3 regions of the Pseudarthrobacter linnaei genome follow, and region 2 is predicted to be linked to each of the others. Evidence: riboswitches for the same ligand, from Rfam matches in the RefSeq annotation. Region 2 holds a riboswitch; each other region holds the start of a gene.
The links. Region 2 has a riboswitch for cyclic di-AMP ahead of ACZYZ3_RS06310 (NlpC/P60 family protein). Riboswitches for the same ligand answer to the same signal wherever they lie in the genome.
Positions count from the first base shown of each region.

Region 1: linked by a shared signal. The riboswitch ahead of ACZYZ3_RS09160 (NlpC/P60 family protein) and the one ahead of ACZYZ3_RS06310 (NlpC/P60 family protein) in region 2 are both predicted to bind cyclic di-AMP.
Region 3: linked by a shared signal. The riboswitch ahead of ACZYZ3_RS20295 (M23 family metallopeptidase) and the one ahead of ACZYZ3_RS06310 (NlpC/P60 family protein) in region 2 are both predicted to bind cyclic di-AMP.

Region 1 covers NZ_JBVAYX010000007.1:109,850-116,868, forward strand. Annotated here, with positions in the region: gene ACZYZ3_RS09140 (molybdopterin molybdotransferase MoeA) at 1-63, opposite strand, end outside; gene ACZYZ3_RS09145 (DUF6457 domain-containing protein) at 60-347, opposite strand; gene mobA (molybdenum cofactor guanylyltransferase) at 331-1,086, opposite strand; gene ACZYZ3_RS09155 (HNH endonuclease) at 1,169-1,669, opposite strand; gene ACZYZ3_RS09160 (NlpC/P60 family protein) at 1,891-2,667, opposite strand; cyclic di-AMP (ydaO/yuaA leader) riboswitch at 2,977-3,147, opposite strand; gene ACZYZ3_RS09165 (M23 family metallopeptidase) at 3,285-4,106, opposite strand; cyclic di-AMP (ydaO/yuaA leader) riboswitch at 4,110-4,318, opposite strand; gene ACZYZ3_RS09170 (iron-dependent transcriptional repressor DtxR) at 4,488-5,183, opposite strand; gene serC (phosphoserine transaminase) at 5,449-6,576, shown strand; gene ACZYZ3_RS09180 (MFS transporter) at 6,660-7,019, opposite strand, start outside.
Region 2 covers NZ_JBVAYX010000004.1:229,485-236,503, reverse strand. Annotated here, with positions in the region: gene ACZYZ3_RS06320 (helix-turn-helix transcriptional regulator) at 1-108, opposite strand, end outside; gene ACZYZ3_RS06315 (dihydrofolate reductase family protein) at 348-935, shown strand; gene ACZYZ3_RS06310 (NlpC/P60 family protein) at 993-1,730, opposite strand; cyclic di-AMP (ydaO/yuaA leader) riboswitch at 1,735-1,905, opposite strand; gene ACZYZ3_RS06305 (hypothetical protein) at 2,107-2,376, shown strand; gene ACZYZ3_RS06300 (dihydrofolate reductase family protein) at 3,055-3,720, opposite strand; gene ACZYZ3_RS06295 (DNA alkylation repair protein) at 3,992-4,831, opposite strand; gene ACZYZ3_RS06290 (GYD domain-containing protein) at 4,888-5,208, opposite strand; gene ACZYZ3_RS06285 (universal stress protein) at 5,408-5,866, opposite strand; gene ACZYZ3_RS06280 (hypothetical protein) at 6,124-6,681, shown strand; gene ACZYZ3_RS06275 (hypothetical protein) at 6,684-7,019, shown strand, end outside.
Region 3 covers NZ_JBVAYX010000054.1:207-5,730, forward strand. Annotated here, with positions in the region: partial or broken gene ACZYZ3_RS20280 (F510_1955 family glycosylhydrolase) at 1-376, shown strand, start outside; gene ACZYZ3_RS20285 (SHOCT domain-containing protein) at 530-802, shown strand; gene ACZYZ3_RS20290 (multicopper oxidase family protein) at 802-2,298, shown strand; gene ACZYZ3_RS20295 (M23 family metallopeptidase) at 2,822-3,493, opposite strand; cyclic di-AMP (ydaO/yuaA leader) riboswitch at 3,631-3,805, opposite strand; gene ACZYZ3_RS20300 (recombinase family protein) at 4,330-4,911, shown strand.

The DNA.
Region 1 (7,019 bases), on a different contig from region 2:
CCGATGGGGCGCAGGCTCATCCGTCGCGGCCGCTGTGCTGCCGTGAGGGGGTGCAGGTGTCATGCTCCGGAGGCTTCGTTGGCGGCGTAGTCCTTGGCCAGTTTCCGGGCGACGCCCATCGCGGCCTGCATCGAGACGGCATCCGTGGCCTGGCCGGAGCCGGAGGCCAGTCCTGCCGCAAAGCCGGCAATGAACGTTGTCAACGGCGCGGCAGGACGCACCACGGAATGCGCCGCCACCCCGGCCAGGGCCAGGACCTCGTTCACGTCAACCTCGACGTCTTCCAGTTCCAGGGCCTGAAGCAGGGCACGGCACCAGTCTTCGAGTGTTTCATCCTGGCTTTTCACCGTTTGCCTCCAAGGTCGAGTTCAGCGGGGGAACCCCGGGCCGGAGGCCTGGGTCATGGCTGTCGCGGCCATGGCTGTCGCGGTCCCGGCCGTCGCGGTGATGGCTGTCGAAGCCATGGCCGTCAGCCGGGCCGGTCACCCCCAGCGCGGAGGCATCGTCCCAGGTATCCACATCATCCGTAGACCCCCTGGGGACGCTGACTTCCCGCACCTCCAGACTAGCAAGAAGGGCGAATATCGAGGCGTTTTCGAGCGCGCCGCGCTGCTTGGCGTCGGCCACGCACCGTTGTAGCGCAGCCGTGCTATAAAGTCCGACCAGGGGCTGCCGGCGCCCGTCGGCAGACACTGCCATCAGCCCGTCGCCCGGCGGGGCTGCCGCTGCGGCTGCCAGCAGGGTTCCAACGGCGGCGCCCGCCCGGGGCATGTCGACGGCGAGGACCAGGGTCAGCGGTGCCGCGGCAGGGTGGCGGGGGTCTCGGCTGCGGTGCTGTTCCAGGGCGGAGATGCCGGCGGCGACGGCGGCGGCGGGGCCGGCAAAGGCCGGTTCCTCCCGGCAGCTCAGCACTCCCCCAGGCAGGGTTCCCGGGTCTGGCCCGACAACGGCGACGGCGGCCGCGCCGCGCGCGGACTGCAGGGCGCGCTCCAGGAGGGTGGCGCCGTCCTGGGTCAGACCGGATTTGGGCACGCCGCCCAGCCGGGACGACCGGCCCCCGGCAAGAATGACAGCATCGAATTCCACCGGCCCAGCGTAGCTGGCTATAGGTCCTGTCCTGGCGCGGCGGCCGGGGCGCGCCGGGCGAGCGCCGGGCCAGGCAGCCGGTTCAGGCAGCCGATTCCGGCAGCAGGAAAGGGTCCCAGGCCGGCGTCGGCTTCTCCAGTTCCTTGATTTGCCAGGTCGTGCCCTTGGGCGGCGCGGGGCTGAAACCGAGTTTCCACCCCATCTCCCCCGGGGTGTGGTCGCCTTTGGCGTTGTTGCACCGGAGGCAGGCAGCGACGAGGTTTTCCCAGGAATCCGCGCCGCCCCTGGATTTGGGCTGGACATGATCGATGGTGTGGGCGGCTTTGCCGCAATAGGCGCAGCGGTGTCCGTCCCGGCGGAGCACCCCGCGGCGGCTCACCGTCGTGACTGTGTTGTAGCGGGGCCTGATGTAGCGATTCAGGAGAATCACCGAAGGCCGGCCCAGGACGTCCTGCGGCCCGACGACGGGTTCGTCGCCTTCCGCCACGACACTGGCCTTTCCAGTCAGCACAAGGACGAGTGCCCGGCGGAAGGTCACAACCGCCAGCGGTTCATATCCAGCATTCAGAACGAGAGTGCGCATCCGCATACCTCTTCACGGCCGCACCCGCCAGGGGCACGAGGGCCGGCTGCCCTCTGCATGGTCGGGCTATGGATCGACAAAACAAGAGTAAACATGGAGATGCCGATTCTCCGAATCTTTTTTTGCCCGAACCGCGCGGGTCCGCTGAAGTTCACGTCCTGGCAACGCAAAGGACCCCTGCCACGTGGCAGGGGTCCTTTGCGTTGCTAGCAGTTGTTGTCTTAGCCGCCGACGCGGATGAAGACCGGGCCGGAACCGACGTTGACGCTCTGCAGGGAGGTGGTTCCACCGTTCCAGCCGCCGTGAACAGCCTTGCCGTTGCCGACGTAAACGGCGATGTGGGCCAGGCCCGCTCCGCCGTTCTGGTAGTAGGCGAGGTCGCCCGGCAGTGCCGCGGCAGCGCTCACGGTGCGGCCGAGGGACAGGTACCCTGCCGGCCAGCCGTGGTAGTTGATGCCCGCGGCAGCCAGCGAGTTCGTGGCGAGTGCGGTGCAGTCCTGGCCAACGCCGAGCTGGGCGTAGGCGGCAGCGGCGATCGTGGCGCCCATGCCGCTGGCGACGGCCGGAGCCGGCGTGGTGGCAGCGGGGGCTGCGGTGGCGCCGACCTTGGTGCTCGCGGTCTTGGCCGTGGCGGCAGTGTTGGCCGTGGAAGTCTCCTGGACCTTCACGACAGGCTTCGGGGCCTCCACGACGGGGGCCGGCGTGGTGGTGACGGCCGGCTTCTCGAAGGAGATCGCGATGGTCGAAGCAGCCGAGATCGTCGCCGGGGCGGCGGACTGGACTTCGAGGGTGGAAGCGGAGGTGGACTCGCGCTGGACGTTGGCCTCGGCAGCGTTGGCCGCGATACCGCTGGTCAGGACGAGGCCGGAGGCGGCAGCGATAACTGCGGCCTGGCGACCCATGCCACCGGCGTTGTCGCCGACGGCCTTGGCAATGACGGCCAGCGAGTTGGTCTTGGTGACCTCGGCGCGGTGCCGTGCGTTTGCACGAGTAGTCATTAAGTTCTCTCTTTCGTGATCCTGGGTCCGCGCTTTTCAGGCGCGGGCTGAGGACGCTCCGGCATCTTGGGGGTACGCCGGATCGCCCCGAAATGGGTTACTTAGCGAAGGGTGTACTGCGAAGACGCGCCAAAAGCGGGAACTGCTTGCAGGTGCATGGCCTGCGGGCCGGACTCGGCAGAGATTGAGCCGGCGGTGTGAGATCCGTTCCGGGCGCCACAAAGGGCACCACGGAGGGTGGATTTCAGCGGGCTCGTTAGAGCCGCGCAAGCGCGGTGACGCGCAGCATTGTGGCGTGAAGACACGAAAGTAGCCTCTCCCAATGCCTGCGAGGTGAGCTGTCGGATTCGGATGGGAGTCACCCGGCCGCGCTGCTTCCTGGGAAGCTTTTGCGACTTAACCCCAAGGCCTTCTTTCGAAGGCCAAAATTGGTTCCCCCGCCCCTGCCAGACGATGTAATGCGAACGGACCTTGAGCGGTGGCAGAGCTAGGCAATCCACTCAAGAGCGCCAACTTCGGAAAAGTTGGCGTGAGTCAAACGGTACAGCAGTTCGGGCTCAATGTCACATTCAGATCACGGCGTGTCACAGGAATGCGAGAGTGTCCCATCGGCTCGGTTAGAGCCAGCCGGTCGGGTCGACGACTTCGCCGTTGACCATGACCTCGAAGTGAAGGTGGCAGCCCGTAGAGGCGCCCGTGGTGCCGCTCATCGCCACGGCTGCGCCGCGGAGGACCTGCTGGCCCACCTTGACGCTGGCGGAGGACAAGTGGTTGTAGGTGGTCTCCAGGCCGTTGCCGTGGTCGATCACCACACGGTTTCCGCCACCGTAGGGATGCCATCCCGTGAAGGTCACCGTGCCGCTGGCGGCCGCAAGGACGGCAGTGCCGCACTGGGCAGCGTAGTCCTGGCCGCGGTGGAATTCCCCGGAGCCGCCGGTGATGGGGCTGACGCGGTATCCGAAGGGCGACGCCGTCTTCAGCTGGCCCAAGGGCGCCCCGAGGCTGCCCGTGGAGGCGGCGCGCGTGATGGAGCCGGCCGACTGGGCGCTCAGCAACTGCTTGAGCTTGCCGTCCGGGTCACTTTGGGTCGTGACGGCGGTGCGGTTGAAGTCGATTTTGGCCTCGGCGGCGGTCACATCCGGCTGGACTGCGGCAGAGATGGATCCGGCGTTTGACCCGGTGTCCGTGGCCATCACGGGGCTGGTGGCGGGAACAGCCACAGTGAGGACCAGTCCCGTGGCAGCCAGTGCTATTCCGGCTTTTTGCCCCACTCCACTGGCGGCGGCGAAGTCCGTTACCTGGCGGAACGGGCTGCGGCGGCCTCTGCGTTCGTCGCGGTGCGCGTCACGTGGGCGGTCTGCCGGTACGGCGACGGCCGGGCGCGGCTCCGGAGCGGGGCCGGTCGCACGACGGCGGCCCCTGACGATCTGGGTGGTCAAAAAGGTTCCTCTCTGAAGAGCCTGCGGAGTTAGCTGTCGGATTCGGGTCAGAGAGATCAAAGACCCGGTCCGCCGTGGCAAGCATCCAGGCACAGAGGCATCAAAGGACGTCCCCGGTCAAGTGTGCTTGCCGCTGACGGACTTCACCCCAAGGCTGTTGCACAGCCGGAAGTGGTTCCCCCGCCCCTGCCAGAAGGTGGTTCTGCGACTGATCCGCTGGCAGAGCTCGGCTTCGGATCAGATAACGCTTTGGTATCGGTACTAGTCTTCAACTATAGGCGATTAAGCCGTCCAGTGATAAATCCGTTATCGCCCTGTGGACATCTCATGGGAGGTCCCACGAGTTCATGGAGGTCCCGGGAGCTACCCTGTGAGCGGCGGCTAACCGAGGGTGACAAAGACGTGCGCCGCCACCTCGGGCGGGAGCTCCAGGGCACCCTCGATGTCGGGCACCCGCACTGAGATGTACTCCCCCACGCGCTCCAGCGACACCAGTGCGCCGGGGCGGATGCCGCCCTCATCAAGCTGGACGAGCAGTTCCGGTTCCACCTGGATGGGCTCGGCAAGGCGACTGACCATGATCCGGGAATCCGGACCGTAACCGGCCATGGCCTCCAGCAGGTTCACGACGTCGTCGGCATAGGGCTGGGAGGGCAGTCCACCCAGCTCCGCGAGGCCCGGAATCGGGTTGCCATAGGGCGAAACGGTGGGATGGTTCAGCAGTTCGAAGATTCGCCGCTCCACCCGCTCACTCATGACGTGTTCCCAGCGGCAGGCTTCCTCATGGACGTAAGCCCAGTCGAGGCCGATCACATCAGCCAGCAACCGCTCGGCAAGGCGGTGCTTGCGCATGACTTCGATGGCACGCTTCCGGCCTGTTTCCGTCAGTTCCAGGTGGCGGTCGCCCGAAACAACCACGAGCCCGTCGCGTTCCATCCGGCCGACGGTCTGGGACACTGTGGGGCCGGAGTGACGCAGCCGTTCGGCGATGCGGGCGCGGAGGGCGACGATGTTTTCTTCTTCAAGTTCCAGAATGGTCCGAAGATACATCTCGGTTGTATCGATCAGATCCGTCATTCAGCTCAGCTCCTAGAGCGCCGTCCTTGCGTGTTCCCACCGTACCGCGTGCTGCAGGCGCCCTGGCGGGGTCCGCCGTACGTTCGCAGGCCAGCTTAGCCTATTTTGAATTACTCCTGATAATCTCAGTGACCGGACTATGACGGGCTTTTTGCCGCCCCCGCCGGGCATTCAGGCAGAATGAAACGCAAGGCTCCGCTGCAGCCACGCTGCCGGGCCACCTCCCGAGCCGCCCTTTTTGTACCAGCCGAAAATTGGAGCCACTGTGAGCGACACCAGCATCACGATTCCCGCAAACCTCCTGCCCAAGGACGGCCGGTTCGGCGCCGGACCGTCCAAGGTCCGTCGGGAGCAGATGGAAGCCCTCGCCGCGGCGTCGCAGCTGCTGGGAACCTCCCACCGCCAGGCGCCGGTCAAGAACCTCGTGGGATCGGTCCGGAGCGGGCTCAGCCAGTTCTTCCGCGCCCCCGAGGGATATGAAGTCATTCTGGGCGTCGGCGGATCGACGGCGTTCTGGGACATCGCGAGCTTCGGCCTGGTGGAGAACAAGGCCCAGCACTTGTCCTTTGGCGAGTTTGGCTCGAAGTTCGCCTCCGCCACCAACAAGGCACCTTTCCTTGCGGAGTCCAGCATCATCAAATCCGAACCGGGCACCCGCCCGGCGGCCAGGGCCGAAGCCGGCGTCGACGTCTATGCCTGGCCGCAGAACGAGACTTCCACCGGCGTTGCCGCACCGGTCCGGCGTGTGGCTGGCGCCGATGCAGGCTCCCTCGTCCTGGTTGACGCCACCTCGGCTGCCGGCGGGCTGGATGTCGACGTCGCCGAAGCGGACGTCTACTACTTCGCCCCGCAGAAGAACTTTGCCTCCGACGGCGGCCTGTGGCTTGGCCTGTTCTCCCCGGCGGCGCTGGAACGAGCGGCGCGGATCAAGGCCGGCGGCCGCTGGATCCCGGACTTCCTGGACCTTCAGACGGCGATTGACAACTCGCGGCTGAACCAGACCTACAACACCCCGGCCCTGGCCACGCTGGTCACTCTCGATGCCCAGGTGCAGTGGCTCAACGCGAACGGCGGATTGGACTTCGCCTCGGCACGGACGGCGGATTCGGCCGGCCGCATCTACCGCTGGGCCGAGGCCTCGGAGTACGCCATGCCGTTCGTGGCAAAGGCCGAGGAACGCTCCAACGTCATCGCGACGATCGACTTCGATGACTCCATCGACGCCGCAGCGATCGCTAAGGTGCTCCGCGCCAACGGCATCGTTGACACCGAGCCGTACCGCAAGCTGGGCCGCAACCAGCTCCGCATCGCGACCTTCGTGGCGATCGAGCCGGACGATGTGTCTGCGCTGCTGGAGTGCATCGACTTCGTGGTGGGCGAGCTGAAGAAGTAACTCTCCAGGCCAGCGCGGCGCCAGGGCGTTAGCGTTTGACGGGCGGCCGCCGGCGTCCGGGCGTCCGACGGCGCCGTCCGGTTTTAGTCCCGGGCGTCGCCGTTGGCGTCGGGGCCGCTTGAGGTCTCCGGGCCGGCGGACACCACACGGAAGTGGCGCAGCCCCCGGGCGCGCCGGTCGAACCGGATCCGCAGCTGCCTGGCCCGGACAATCCACACGAGTCCGATCAGGGCCGCGAGCAGGCCGGAGGCGGCGGCGACGCTCAGGGACCAGCGGGGACCGGCGGCGTTGGCGACCCACCCCACGAACGGAGCCCCGATGGGTGTGCCCCCCATAAAGATCGCCATGTAGAGCGCCATCACCCGGCCGCGCATCACGGGGTCCGTGGTGGTCTGCACGTAGCCGTTGGCGCTCGTCACCATGGTGATGGCGAAGAGTCCCAC
Region 2 (7,019 bases):
TACGGTGCGCACCGAGGTCCCGGCCAGGTGGGCCAGGTCCTCCTGCGTGATGCCGGCATCCTTGCGGGCGTTCCGGATGCTGGCTCCAATCGACAACACATCACCCATTGGGCTTCTCCATTCGGCAGGATGTTGCCGGTTGCGGCTGACCACTCCTCCTATCGTGGCGCGGACGTCCATTTTCGGCAAGATGCTGCCGGTGCGGCGCCCGTGGCCCGCTCGGCGGCGGCGGGTCCTGCGGACGGCAATATGCTGCCGCCCGGCGTCGGACGGTCCCTCCCCTGCCGCGGCGGCAGGGTGCGGCGTACGCTGGAACCCCGGCCGGCAGTGAACCGAAGGAGCCCGTCATGCGTAAGGTCGTCTTTATGATGCAGGTGTCCCTGGACGGATTCTTCGAGGGCCCGGAGCAGGATCTGAGCTGGCACCTGGTCGATGATGAACTGCACCGCCACTTCAACGACGAGCTCCGGACCATGGGCGCTTTCCTGGACGGGCGCGTCACCTATGAGCTGATGGCCGACTTCTGGCCGACGGCGGACCAGGACCCCTCCAGCCCCGCCCCGCTGGTCGAGTTCGCGGGGATCTGGCGGGACATGCCCAAAATTGTCTACTCCAGAACCCTGGCGTCGGCCGGCTGGAACACCGAGGTCGTGCACAACGTCATCGCCGAGGAAGTGGCCAGGCTCAAGGAGGAACCCGGCGGGGATCTGGCCCTGGGCGGCGCCGATCTGGCGGCGTCGTTCCGGCGGCTCGGGCTGATCGACGAGTACCGGATCTATGTGCACCCGGTCCTGATCGGACTGGGCAAGGCCCTGTTCCAGGAGATGGATGCGGTGACGCCGCTCAGGCTGCTGGAGACCCGCACCTTCGGCAACGGCGTGGTGCTGCTGCGGTATTCAGTGGAGCCGGACGCAGGGCACGCAGAAGGCCGGTGATCGGCTGCCCCCGAGGCAACCGATCGACCGGCCTTCGACGTGCTGCCAGCGGTGCTGCTAGCCGGCGCGGACGAACGTCACTGGGCCCGTGGCGGTCAGCCAGGACATCGGGTGCGTCATGGTGGCGTTGACGCCGTTCATGCCGCCGCTGATGGCCTGGCCGTTGCCGGCGTAGATGGCGACGTGACCGGACTGGACGATGATGTCGCCGGGCTGGGGTGCCGCGACGACCTTGCCATACTTCAGGAAGGCCTGCGGGCCGATGTCGCCCACCGGGATGCCGGCAGAGTTCAGGGCCTTTTCCACTACCGCGGTGCAGTCCTGGGTGATGCCGATCTGGCCGTACGCCACGGCCAGCAGGGTGGCGTTCACTCCACCCGCTGCCGGGGCAGCGGCGGGGGCGGGGGCGGCCTGGACCTTCACGGTCGCCTTGGCGGCGGCAGCCGGGGCGGGTGCTGCCGGGGCGGGTGCTGCCGGGGCCTTCGGAGCGGCCACGGGCTTGGGCGCCTCGATCACGGGCGCCGGGGTCGTCTCCACGACCGGGCGCTCGAAGGTGATCTGCACCGCGGAGTCCGCCAGGACCGGCGCGGAGACCTGACCCTTGACGTCAACGGACGACGCCGGTGCGGAGTCGCGCTCGGTCGGAGCGTCGGCTGCATTCGCGGCCATGGCGCCGCTGAGCACCATTCCGGAAGCGGCTACAAGTACTGCGGCCTGGCGGCCAACGGTGCCGGCGGTGCGGCGTTTGCTGCGAAGATCGGCGCGTTTGGGCGCACGGGTATTGACAAAAGTCATTAAAAGAACCTCTCCCAATGCCTGCGAGGTGAGCTGTCGGATTCGGATGGGAGGCACCCGGCCGCACGCTGGCCCGTTCATGACGGGCCGTGCGGCTTCACCCCAAGACCCCTGGAGAACAGCGGGTCAAAATTGGTTTCCCCGTCTCTGCCGGACGTTGCTGCGAGTTATCCCCAGGCCGCGGCAGAGTTAGGCAATCGGCTGGGAAGAGCCCGTCTCGGAAACAACAGGCACCTAACAACGGTAACGGAATGATTACGGGCTGTCACATCCAGCTCAGGCCGGCCAGTGGTCGCCGTAGTGCGAGGACGCCGCCGGAACCGGCCCCAGGCATAGGATGATGCCATCACCGTTCCCCCGAAGCGGAGGCCCGAAAATGAACAGTCCCGACGTCACCAGGCACTGTGTCGCCATTTGCCAGCTGAGCAGTCAGCCGCCGGAGGACTTCAGTGTCAACACCGAACTGCTGGTGCTGGAAAACGGGGAGGTTCATGTCTCCACCTGGGACGCTGAACCCCGCGACGGAGGCTTCGACGTGCATGTCCTGAACGACCGCGTGGACGCCCTCGGCTTTATGGTGATCACCGACTGGGAGTTCTTCGACGAAAAGGCCTATGCCGTGGTGGAACGCCGGCCGGGAAGCTAGGCCCCATCCCATTCCGGCGGCAGACCCTGATAAACCTCCGGTTCCGATCTCCGGCGGGATTTTGGCGTCCTGCAGGCGTCATTTGATGACGCCCTGCCGGTAGGAAGTGGAAAGTATTATCGGAACGGCCACAGGTGTGAACCGTAGCGGTATTTGGCATTGTTCCGTGAGACCGAAATGGCAGGTCCGGGACAATGCTGGTCAATTAGTTGGACGCAAACCATCGACTAGTTGGACGCAAACCACCGACGAAAAGGTTGTGGCCGCCGCGTCTGCCCCCGCGGTTCTCATGTTGGCCCTGGCCAGACGGGTCTTCAGCATTCCGTGCACCGACTATCGGATCGATCGAGGGCACCGAGACCGGAAAGTTAATCCTGCGCCCAAGGGAATATTCAAAGTCCCGACGCCGCTATGGCCGCAACGACGATGGCTGAGCCAGCAAGTTTGTTGAGTCGACCGGTTTTCGCGCGAGCAGACACGGATGATAAAGAAATTGCGTTTCCCCCAACTTTGTTAGGGGGATTGATTCTAACCGCAGCCTGCTGCCGAGTGAATGCCCCATGAGGGAGCGATAGATACCGTTTCATGGAACAGAAGCAGAGGGCAAGTGATCTATGGACGGTCGTTCGTGACGGCTTGGGTCCCCCCTCGCTGGCATGCCAGAGCAACTCCCTGCAACTAGACGACTCGGTCGCGCCGGGCGAAGGTCAGGTGGATGACGCCGCTGGGTGAGGGTGCTGCCTCGATGTGGAAGCGTTGCTCGAGTCCTTCGAGGCGGTCCCAGAGTCGCTCGCCGCGGCCGAGGAGGATCGGCACGAGGACAATGTGCATCTGGTCGATCAGATCAGCTTCAAGGAACTGGCGGATCGTGGTGACGCCGCCTCCGATACGCACATCGCCGCCGGGCGCGAGGGCCAGTGCCTGCTCAAGCGCTTCGGCGGGTTCGGCGTCCACGAAGTGGAAGGTGGTGCCGCCGTTCATGGTCAGTGGCGGGCGCGGGTGGTGGGTGAGGATGACCACCGGGGTGTGGAAGGGCGGGTTGTCGCCCCACCAGCCCTGCCACGCCTCGTCGGCCCACGGGCCGCGCTGAGGCCCGAACTTGTTGCGGCCCATGATTTCCACGCCGATGCCGGGGGCCCACCGGCTGGCGAAGGTTTCGTCGATTCCGTTGGAGCCCTCCTCCTTCTCGCCATTCAATGCCATCTGCTTAATGGAGTGCGTCGGAAGGGCCCATTGCATCAGGCGTATCCCGGCGTGCCCGAAGGGTGCGTCCAGCTCCTGCCCCTCACCGGTACCGAATCCGTCGAGCGAGACGGAGAAGTTGTGAACGCGAACGAGTGACATGGTGCTCCCTGGTCGTGGTCGGGCGCCGGAGGCGACGCGCGAAACGGTCAGCCTCAACCGCTGGCAGTCTGCAATCGCTGCGCCGACCGTAGCGCAGGGTGCTGGAAACCTGCAAGCAGTTTCCGGAGGTGCATGGTGCCAAAACCGCGGTCGGGCTGACCGTTGGAGCGTCCTGGTGCTGCGTGATGGGATGTTGGCGGTCGCCGCCAACTCCGTGAGTTTCAGTCCGGGTCGAAGGAAGGGATCGCCCAGGACATCCTTGCTGACCGTCTTAGGAGGCTCGCCGACGCGGGACTCCTAACCCGTGACGCTGCCCGTGACGGCCAGCGGGCGCGGTACTCCTCACCGAGGCAGCCCTCCAAATCGTGCCCGTGTTCGCGCAGCTCACCAACGCCACAGCCGGTCGGCCCCAATTGGATCGGCAATAACAGCGAACTGACGGCACCGGCGTATTCGACGGCTCAGAATTCCAGATCCGGGCGGTGCCTGGCCGTCTCGGCAAGCACGAGGGAGACCGCCCCGGCGGCGACCCCGCCGTCCTCGTCCTCGTGGTTCTGCCGGCCGGCGCCGGCAGCACCAGACGGGCGTGGCGCACGAACCGGGGCCAGTCCCCCGTGCCGGCCCGGAGAGCGCGGAGCGGGGACAGCAGGGCGGCCCGGCGCAGCCAGACGTCGGGATCCCGCGCCCACCGGTCCAGGACACTGTCCGCGCGCACCCTGCCGACGACGTCGAGCCCCTCGATCAGGGGACCAACAACGTCGATGGCGAGCGGATCGACGAGGGCGGCCAGCCGTGCGCTCCGTACGAAGCCCTCGATCCGGGTCAGGTCCGTGTTCGTCAGCAGGCTGACGCGGGATTGCAGGAGCACGACGGCGGCGAGGCGGCGCTCGTAGACGGGCACCTCCCACAGCTCGGAGCTGAGCGCGGTGACGTCATCGTGCGGCAGCCCCGGGTGGCGGCGGAGGGCATCGCGGACCGTTCCACGCACGGCTCCGACGGATGTGCCGTAGTACCGGTGGCCGCCGCCGTGACGTGCCTCGGCCTCCTCCGCGCGGCTCCACGACGACTCACGCTGAAGCGCGAGATCTATGAAGTCGCCGGGATCGCTCATGGGGATATTCTCCCGCATACCGCGGCTCCGGAGGCTGCAGCCTGTGCCCGGCGCCCCTACTGCCCGGGTGCCCGGTAGCTCGGTGTTTTCTTCGCCGCGTCGTCAAGATCCTCCAGCGTCATGAGCGGTTTCAGACGCACATTCACGGATCCCGTCGAATTGATCATGAGCGACAGCGCAGCGGCGTCGGAGGGCTCCGGGACCTCGAAGACGCCCAGCACGTCGGTCTCCCCGAAGGCGTAGTAGAAGCACTCGAGCGAGCCTCCGACGGATTTGAGGGCGTCTACGAGCGCATCGCGGCGCTTTGTTCCGCCTTCGCGCATGAGGCCTTTAACGCCCTCGCCCACGTAGTTCGCTTCGAACAGATACTTGGCCATGGTTCTTTTCCGTCCCTTAATGTCCAGGATTCGGGCACCCGCAGGTGTGTCCAGATATCGTGGCGGGCGGGTCCCGGAGTTGGTCCCCAGAGTGGGGCTGTGGCCACATCCTAGGCTCTCGCGTCGCGCCATTACAACGGTTTGCGGGTTGAGTTGCCGGCCCCAGACACCGACCCGGGTTGCGCCGGCCGTTCGCAGCCTAGGAAGCCTTAGGCCGGACCACGAGGACAGGACACGGTGCATGGGTAGTAATCTGGGTGGCAGCCGATCCCAGGTCCAGGCCGGGAAAACCGCCGTGCCCGCGAGCGCCGACGACGACAAGATCCGCGTCCTTGGCGGCCTTGATTATTGCTGACGCCGCAGAATCACTGTGAACGATCTGCCCGGTGGCGGCCGCCCCCTCCTTTTCAGCGGTCTTCAGGGCATCGGCCTGGACCGTCTCGGCGATTTGTTGTGGGGAATCCTCGGTTACGATCTCGCCGGCGGCCGTTTCGAGTACTGCCGGAAACCAGGACAGCGGCGGCTTGCTCCAGACCGTGACCAGACGGATCTGGCCGTTGCGCAGCTTGGCTTCGTCCATGGCCCACTTCAGTGCATTTTGCGAATTCCTGGAACCGTCAAAACCAACCACAATCACGAACGAGCCTGTACTGGTCATTGTCTTTCCAATCCCTAGCCTCGGGGCAGCCTGGATCTTTCAGTCTCGATGACCGTGAAAGTCAGTGTCAAGGTCCGCGCAATCGCCGTGGACCCCCCTGAGGTTCCCGGCAAAGTTGAACCACAGACCCTATGACAACGCGCACGGAGCCTCTAGTCTCTTGCCATGGGAGTTGGGGGCGGATGTCGGCGGCGGGATTCCCGCCGTCATGGGCGGGATTGCGTGGGCCGCGCGGCGCGACGGCGTGCGAGCGGCTCATGAAGACCGACACATCCCCTGGCCATGACAATTACGACGCCTTTCTGGCGAGGCTGGACGCTGCCACAACAAGCTTGAGCACGCGGGCGGCGTCGCTGGAGAAGGCACTGGCGGCCGTTTCGTTGCTCCTGGGCCCTTACGAATCCGCCGTCACGAACTGGGAACGACGGCGACTCCACGTCAGCGGGCAACTCGACCGGCACTCCGGGTCGCCGCAGTCCTACACCGCACTGGGCGAACTCCACGACGTGGCGGTCAACATGGAAGCGATGTTCCGGGACCGTGCCCAGCGCATCAGGGACAAGTTATCGGCCCTGCAAGGTCGCCGCGAGGCAATCGAGAGGTCACTGCTGGAACTGGAACTGAGCAGGGACAAACTGGCGTCGTCCCGGCTGCTTTCAGAGGACCGCGAAAAACTCAGCGCGGTCTTTTCCGCCCTCGCCGGTCCCACCGTGACCACCTCGGCCCTGCCCGACCGGGGCCTGCTGAGCGATCTCAGGGAAGCACGCAGGGCGGTCGTCCTGGCGGAAGCGCTGATGGAAGTGAAGGGGTACTAATCATGGACAATTCACGGCACGGTCAGTCCCGGCAGAACACTGTCGCCCTGGTCCGTTGGTCCAGGAAACCCGGCGAGAATCCCCTGGTCCGGTTCGTTATGTTCAGCGTCTTCGCTTTGATCCTTTGCCTCATCCTGATGATTTTCATTCACGGCCTGCGGAGTTTCGGGGCCGCTGTGTTGTTCACGGTCATCGTCGCGGCGGTACTGACGGGTCCCGTGGTCTCGCGTCGAAGGGCCTTCATGACGGGGCTGACCACGAGGGTTAACGACACGATCGCCGAGGTGACGGGCAACCCTGGTGACCAGCTGTCAGTCAAGGAATTCCGGCGTATGGTC
Region 3 (5,524 bases), on a different contig from region 2:
GGCCGTGGATTTCGTCCCGGCCATCCTTGCCGGGAACCCCACCAGCGACACTGTCCTGGCAACCACCCCACAGGGGATCCACCGCTCAACGGACGGCGGTAAAACCTGGAACACGGTGGACTCCGGACCAGTGGTCCAGTTCGCCGCTTTCGCCAGCCCCGCCGAGGCGGTCGGAGTCGAACCCGACGGGACCGTCCACACCTCGGCAGATACCGGCGCGACCTGGACCCGAAAGGGCAAAATCGACGGCACGGTCCAGGCTGTCGCGGCAGTGAAAGGCCCGCAGGCCGACCCGTCGATCTGGGCCGCCACGGCCAGCGGGGTCGTCATCTCCACCGACGGCGGAGTCACGTTCCGTCCCGCCGACGCCTCCTAACCACACGAGCCCTGCAGGATCTGCGCCGAGGCCTACCACCGACGGTTGCGGTGCGTAGAAAACCGGCCCGAGTGGACCGGGACCTCGGACTCTAGCTGTCAGCCGAGGCCGCGCGAAGACTCGGAATAATTCTTTGAAGGGAAGGCACAAATCATGATGTGGGGTTACGGACAAGGCATGGGATGGATGTGGCTCTGGATTCCTCTGCTACTCATTGGGATCGCGCTGCTGGTGTTACTGGCCGTCAGAGTCTTTGGCGGCGGCGTCCGTAATGGATACGGACCTCCGGGCCCCCCGGGGCCAGGCGGGCCGCCGCCTGCCGGAGGGAGCAGGGCCCGCCAGATCCTCGACGAACGCTTTGCGAGAGGAGAACTCACCGCAGACCAATACCGCGAACACCTCAAAGTGCTCGGTGAGGGCCCGTAGTGAAGCCCATCAGCCGCCGCCAGGCGGTGCTGCTGGGAGGGCTCGGCATTGCGGGGACAGCGGCTGGCGGTGCCGGGCTGATCTGGACCCTGACCTCGCAGACGACTCCCGTTACGGGAGGCGAACTGACCCAGCCTCCGGAGGAACGGAGCACCAACGGCCAGCTGAAGGTACGGCTCGAAGCCGCACCCGGACAGATACTGCTGGCAGGCCGTCAGGCCGCGGCCCTTGGCTACAACGGCGGCATCCCCGGCCCGACACTGCGCGTACGCGCCGGGGACGTCCTGAAGATCGGGCTCGTCAACAAGCTGACCCAGGCCACCAACCTGCACGTGCACGGCCTCCACGTTTCCCCGGAGGGCAACGGGGACAACGTCTTCGTCTCGGTGGACCCCGGCGGCACCTTCGACTACGAATACAAACTTCCCGAGGACCATCCCCCGGGCGTGTACTGGTATCACCCCCACCACCACGGCATGGTCGCCGATCAGATCTTCGCCGGGCTCTTCGGAGCAATCATCGTCGAGGACCCTGAACCCATCGAGGCAAGTGCGGAACGGGTACTGGTCATTTCGGACACCACCCTGGACGGCCTGGGGAACATCCCGGAAGTCCCGGCAATGGAACGAATGATGGGCCGGGAGGGTGAACTGATCCTCGTCAACGGTCAAAGCAACCCGCAATTCAGCGCCCGCCCCGGACAACGCGAACGGTGGCGCATCATCAACACGTGCGTGTCCCGCTACCTCCGCCTACGACTCGATGGACAGCAGCTCCAGCTCCTCGGCATGGACTCCGGCCGCTTCCCGACACCCAAGAGCGTGGATGAACTTCTCCTGACGCCGGGAAACCGGGCGGACCTCCTCGTGACCACCACGGCCGGGGACTCCGTGCTGCGCGCGCTCTACCAGAGCCGGGGAAGCATGCCGGGAATGATGGGGACGGGGTCCGGAGCGCGCAACCCTGCAGATCAGCCGGACGGCGCCGCACTGGCCACCCTCCGGGTAGCCGGCGAACCGGTCGCAGCCCTGACGGCCGTGCCTGCTCAACAGGGGCTGGGCGACCTTCGGTCAGCCGCCGTCGCGGCCCGCCGTCAGATCGTCCTGGACGCCGGCATGGGCATCGGCATCGGCATGGGCGAAGGCGGGGGCGGGGGCGGGGGCGGGGGCATGATGCGTTTCACCATCAACGGCAGGGAGTTCAACGAGGCCAGGACAGACACAACGGTCGCGGCCGGGGATGTGGAGGAATGGACGCTGATCAACACCAGTCCCATGGATCACCCGTTCCACCTGCATGTCTGGCCGATGCAAATCATCGAGGAAAACGGCCAAGGGACGAACACCCCCATCTGGCAGGATGTGGTGAACGTACCCGCCAACGGCCGTGTGAAAGTCAGGGTGGCTTTCAAGGACTTCCGCGGCCGCTCGGCCTACCACTGCCACATCCTGGACCACGAGGACCTCGGCATGATGGGTGCCATCGAAGTCCGGTGAGAAGTCGCATCGGCCCACCCTGATGCCATCACTGCCTTCCACCGTTGGGAACAACCTCTGATGGAATCAACCGTGGGATGGGCTCAACGGAAAACTGCGATTCATCACCGGCGAGCCGCGAAGTGGGCCCAACTCAGACTGCAGAACCGGTCCCCACTCAAACCGCCATAAACAGGTAAAAATGTCAGTCTGAACGGAGCCCACCAGGACGGCCCGAACGGTATCCGCCTGAACGAAACATCGGACCGCAGACCCATCACAGCCCCGGTCCCGCTGGGCCGACGATGCCGAACCGCAGGAAGTCATGCCTGTCGCAAGAAGCCATCGTCCTCCGCAAGATCGGCACACGGCTCTTGAACGAATCCCGGTACCGTGATGCCGCGGGAGTGGGCGGACATATACCGAGCCACGCTGGTCCTCCCCGGCCCCTTCCTATTTCCCTAGCAAGGGCTCCCGGCGGTCCCTCTCGAGACATGAGCGGGTTTTCATCGAGGACCGTTTGTTGGCACGATCAGTCGTCGATCTATCGCCTTGGGGCTTGGGCAATGAAGGATGCCGGATCGACGGTCTGTCCGTCGACCATGACCTCGAAATGGAGATGGCAGCCCGTAGAGGCACCTGTCGTACCGACCCCAGCGATCTGCTGCCCCTGCGCCAGGACTTGCCTGACGGAAACACCGATGCTAGCCAAGTGGTTATAGGTGGTTTTCATACTATTCCCGTGGTCGATGACAATCCGGTTTCCTCCGCCATACGGACTCCAGCCGGCCTCGGTCACCGTACCGGCGCCGGCAGCGAAAACCGGCGTCGCGCACGCTCCGGTCAGATCGATACCTGTGTGCATTTCGCTGGCTGCCCCGGTGATGGGGCTGACCCTCAACCCGAAGGGGGAACTGACCTTCATCGATGCCAGCGGTGCCCGCAAGCCCTTCGGCCCGGCCGCTGTGGCAGCGTCCACACTTGAGCCCGCAGGGACTACAGGCGCCGGGACCGTTCCCGCGGGCCGTTCCCGCGCAGCCGGTGCAGGAGCGGGCTGGGAGGTCACTGCCGGCTTGTCGAAGATCAGGACCGCGCCGGGCGCTGCCGAGACGGCGGCTTCCACGGGGGAAGCTGCGGTTGCGGCGGCCCGGTCCTGGGACGTGGAATGGGCACCCGGATCCGCGTGGGCGGCCGAAAGTGCAGTGAGGGCAATCATCCCCGTCACGGCGGCCGCGACACCCAGTTGTTGGCTGCGGAGCCGGAATGTCGGCTCCTGTAAAAATGGAACGCGGCGGGGTTTGGAGTCGGGAACGGCACGGCGACGGCCGTGGCTGGGCTGGGCAGACAAGATAGTGGTCCTCTCGACGCCGGCGAAGTTAGCTGTCGGATTCGGACGAGTGGACTGTCCGGCCGCTCTGCGGGTCGCGTTCAACGCGCGGTCGCAGGGTCGGCTTCACCCCAGGCGCATCATGGCACACCGTAAGTGGGTCCTCCGCCCCCGCCTTGAAGAGATCAAAGGTCACTGACCGCCGGCGGGGTTTGGCGAAGCGGTCGTATCCATACCCGTTGAGGGTATGTTTCTTCAAGCGTAGCGAACGGTTCGCATAAGTTACAAATTCGTTATATTTGACCGGCGTCGATCACCGCAGGGAGCCAGCGCCCCGTGAGTCTGCGCTTGGGCGCCGGCTTTTGAACGCGCCTGATGGTTTGTAGCGGAAACAGTCGTATTTGGCAGGATTGACTCAGGGCTGCTTGGCGCGGACTGCTGTCGCGCGGACGTCGAAAAAGCCATGGCTACAAGCCGGTCCAACTGAGGAACGCCCACCGGACCAGCCGACCCGCCCGACGGCTCTCGCAAACGAAGGATTTCAAGAACAGGTTGATTTGAAAATCGCGGCGTTCCCAGCGAGCTGTTGCAAACGGGCATCTTTCTGCGGAAAACCGCCGTTGAGACGAAAACCCGAGCTCAGGGCCGGTCGTTCTCACAAATAGTTCTCAAAACGGTACAGTCGAACCAACGCACCGGACTGAGTTTTGAGAAGAGAACACCCCGTGACAGCACACCGCATCGGCTACGCCCGAGTCTCCACCCGGGACCAGAACCTGGGCTTGCAGATCGACGCCCTAAAGAAGGCCGGATGCGACAAAATCTACGAAGACACGATCAGCGGCACCAAGTCTCACCGCCCCGGACTCGACCAGGCGCTGGACACCCTGCGCGACGGTGACACCCTGGTGGTGTGGAAGCTAGACCGCCTGGGCCGGAGCGTGAAAGACCTCCTGGACTTCGCCGGCGGCCTAAACAACCGCGGGGTAGGCTTCGTCAGCCTCACCGACGCGATCGATACCACCACGGCTTCCGGGCGCTTTTTCTTCAACGTGATGGCATCCCTGGCCCAGATGGAACGGGAGCTCATGGTCGAACGCACCCAAGCCGGGCTGCTGGCCGCGCGCGAACAGGGACGGGTCGGCGGCCGCAAACGCATCATGACGGAAGCCAAGATCCGCTCAGCCCGCAAACTACTCAACCAGGGAACACCGCCCCGGGAAGTGGCCACGAGCCTCGGCGTCTCCGTCCCGACGCTCTACCGGTGGGTCCCGGCAGCAGGCGCGACGGCGCCTTCGACGCAATAGTCGCTGCTGTTTGGTGCAGGCGACTTCTGAAAAGTGACGGTTGGTGCAGAGGACTATTGAGCGGAATGCAATTCCGTGCAGGGGACTTGTGACATCTCCATGTCCGTACTCGCCTGCACTACCCCGGAATTCCGCGGGAGCGAGTGCAGACGACTTCTGAAAACGACATCCTCGGTGGTCCTAACGCGCCCCGACAAGCCGCACCACCGTCTCAGTAATCGATCGTATTTGAGATACTTGGGGAGACGACCCGACCGACAGACGGCCGGATCAGCCAGACAAGAGTGCCAGAGTCTTCAGGCCACCAACTGGGGATACTCATCTCGGGTCGGTAATCATCCAGCTAATAGCTGGCAGCCCTCTGTTCTGTAAGGCTGATGAACTGGGTATTCTCATTGGCAAATAGGTTGTAGACCCTCTGAAGAACCGGTCGCCCTGGCAGATCCCTGGCTAGGAAGGCCAACACGTCCTCCCCCAACTCGATCACGTACTCGCCGCAGAGTTCAACGACGAAGGGAATTAAGCCTCGGCGGTGGCGACGTCGACACGACAACACACATGGGGTCGATGCTGTTCACGGTCATGGCCGCTCTCGCGCAAATAGATCACGAGA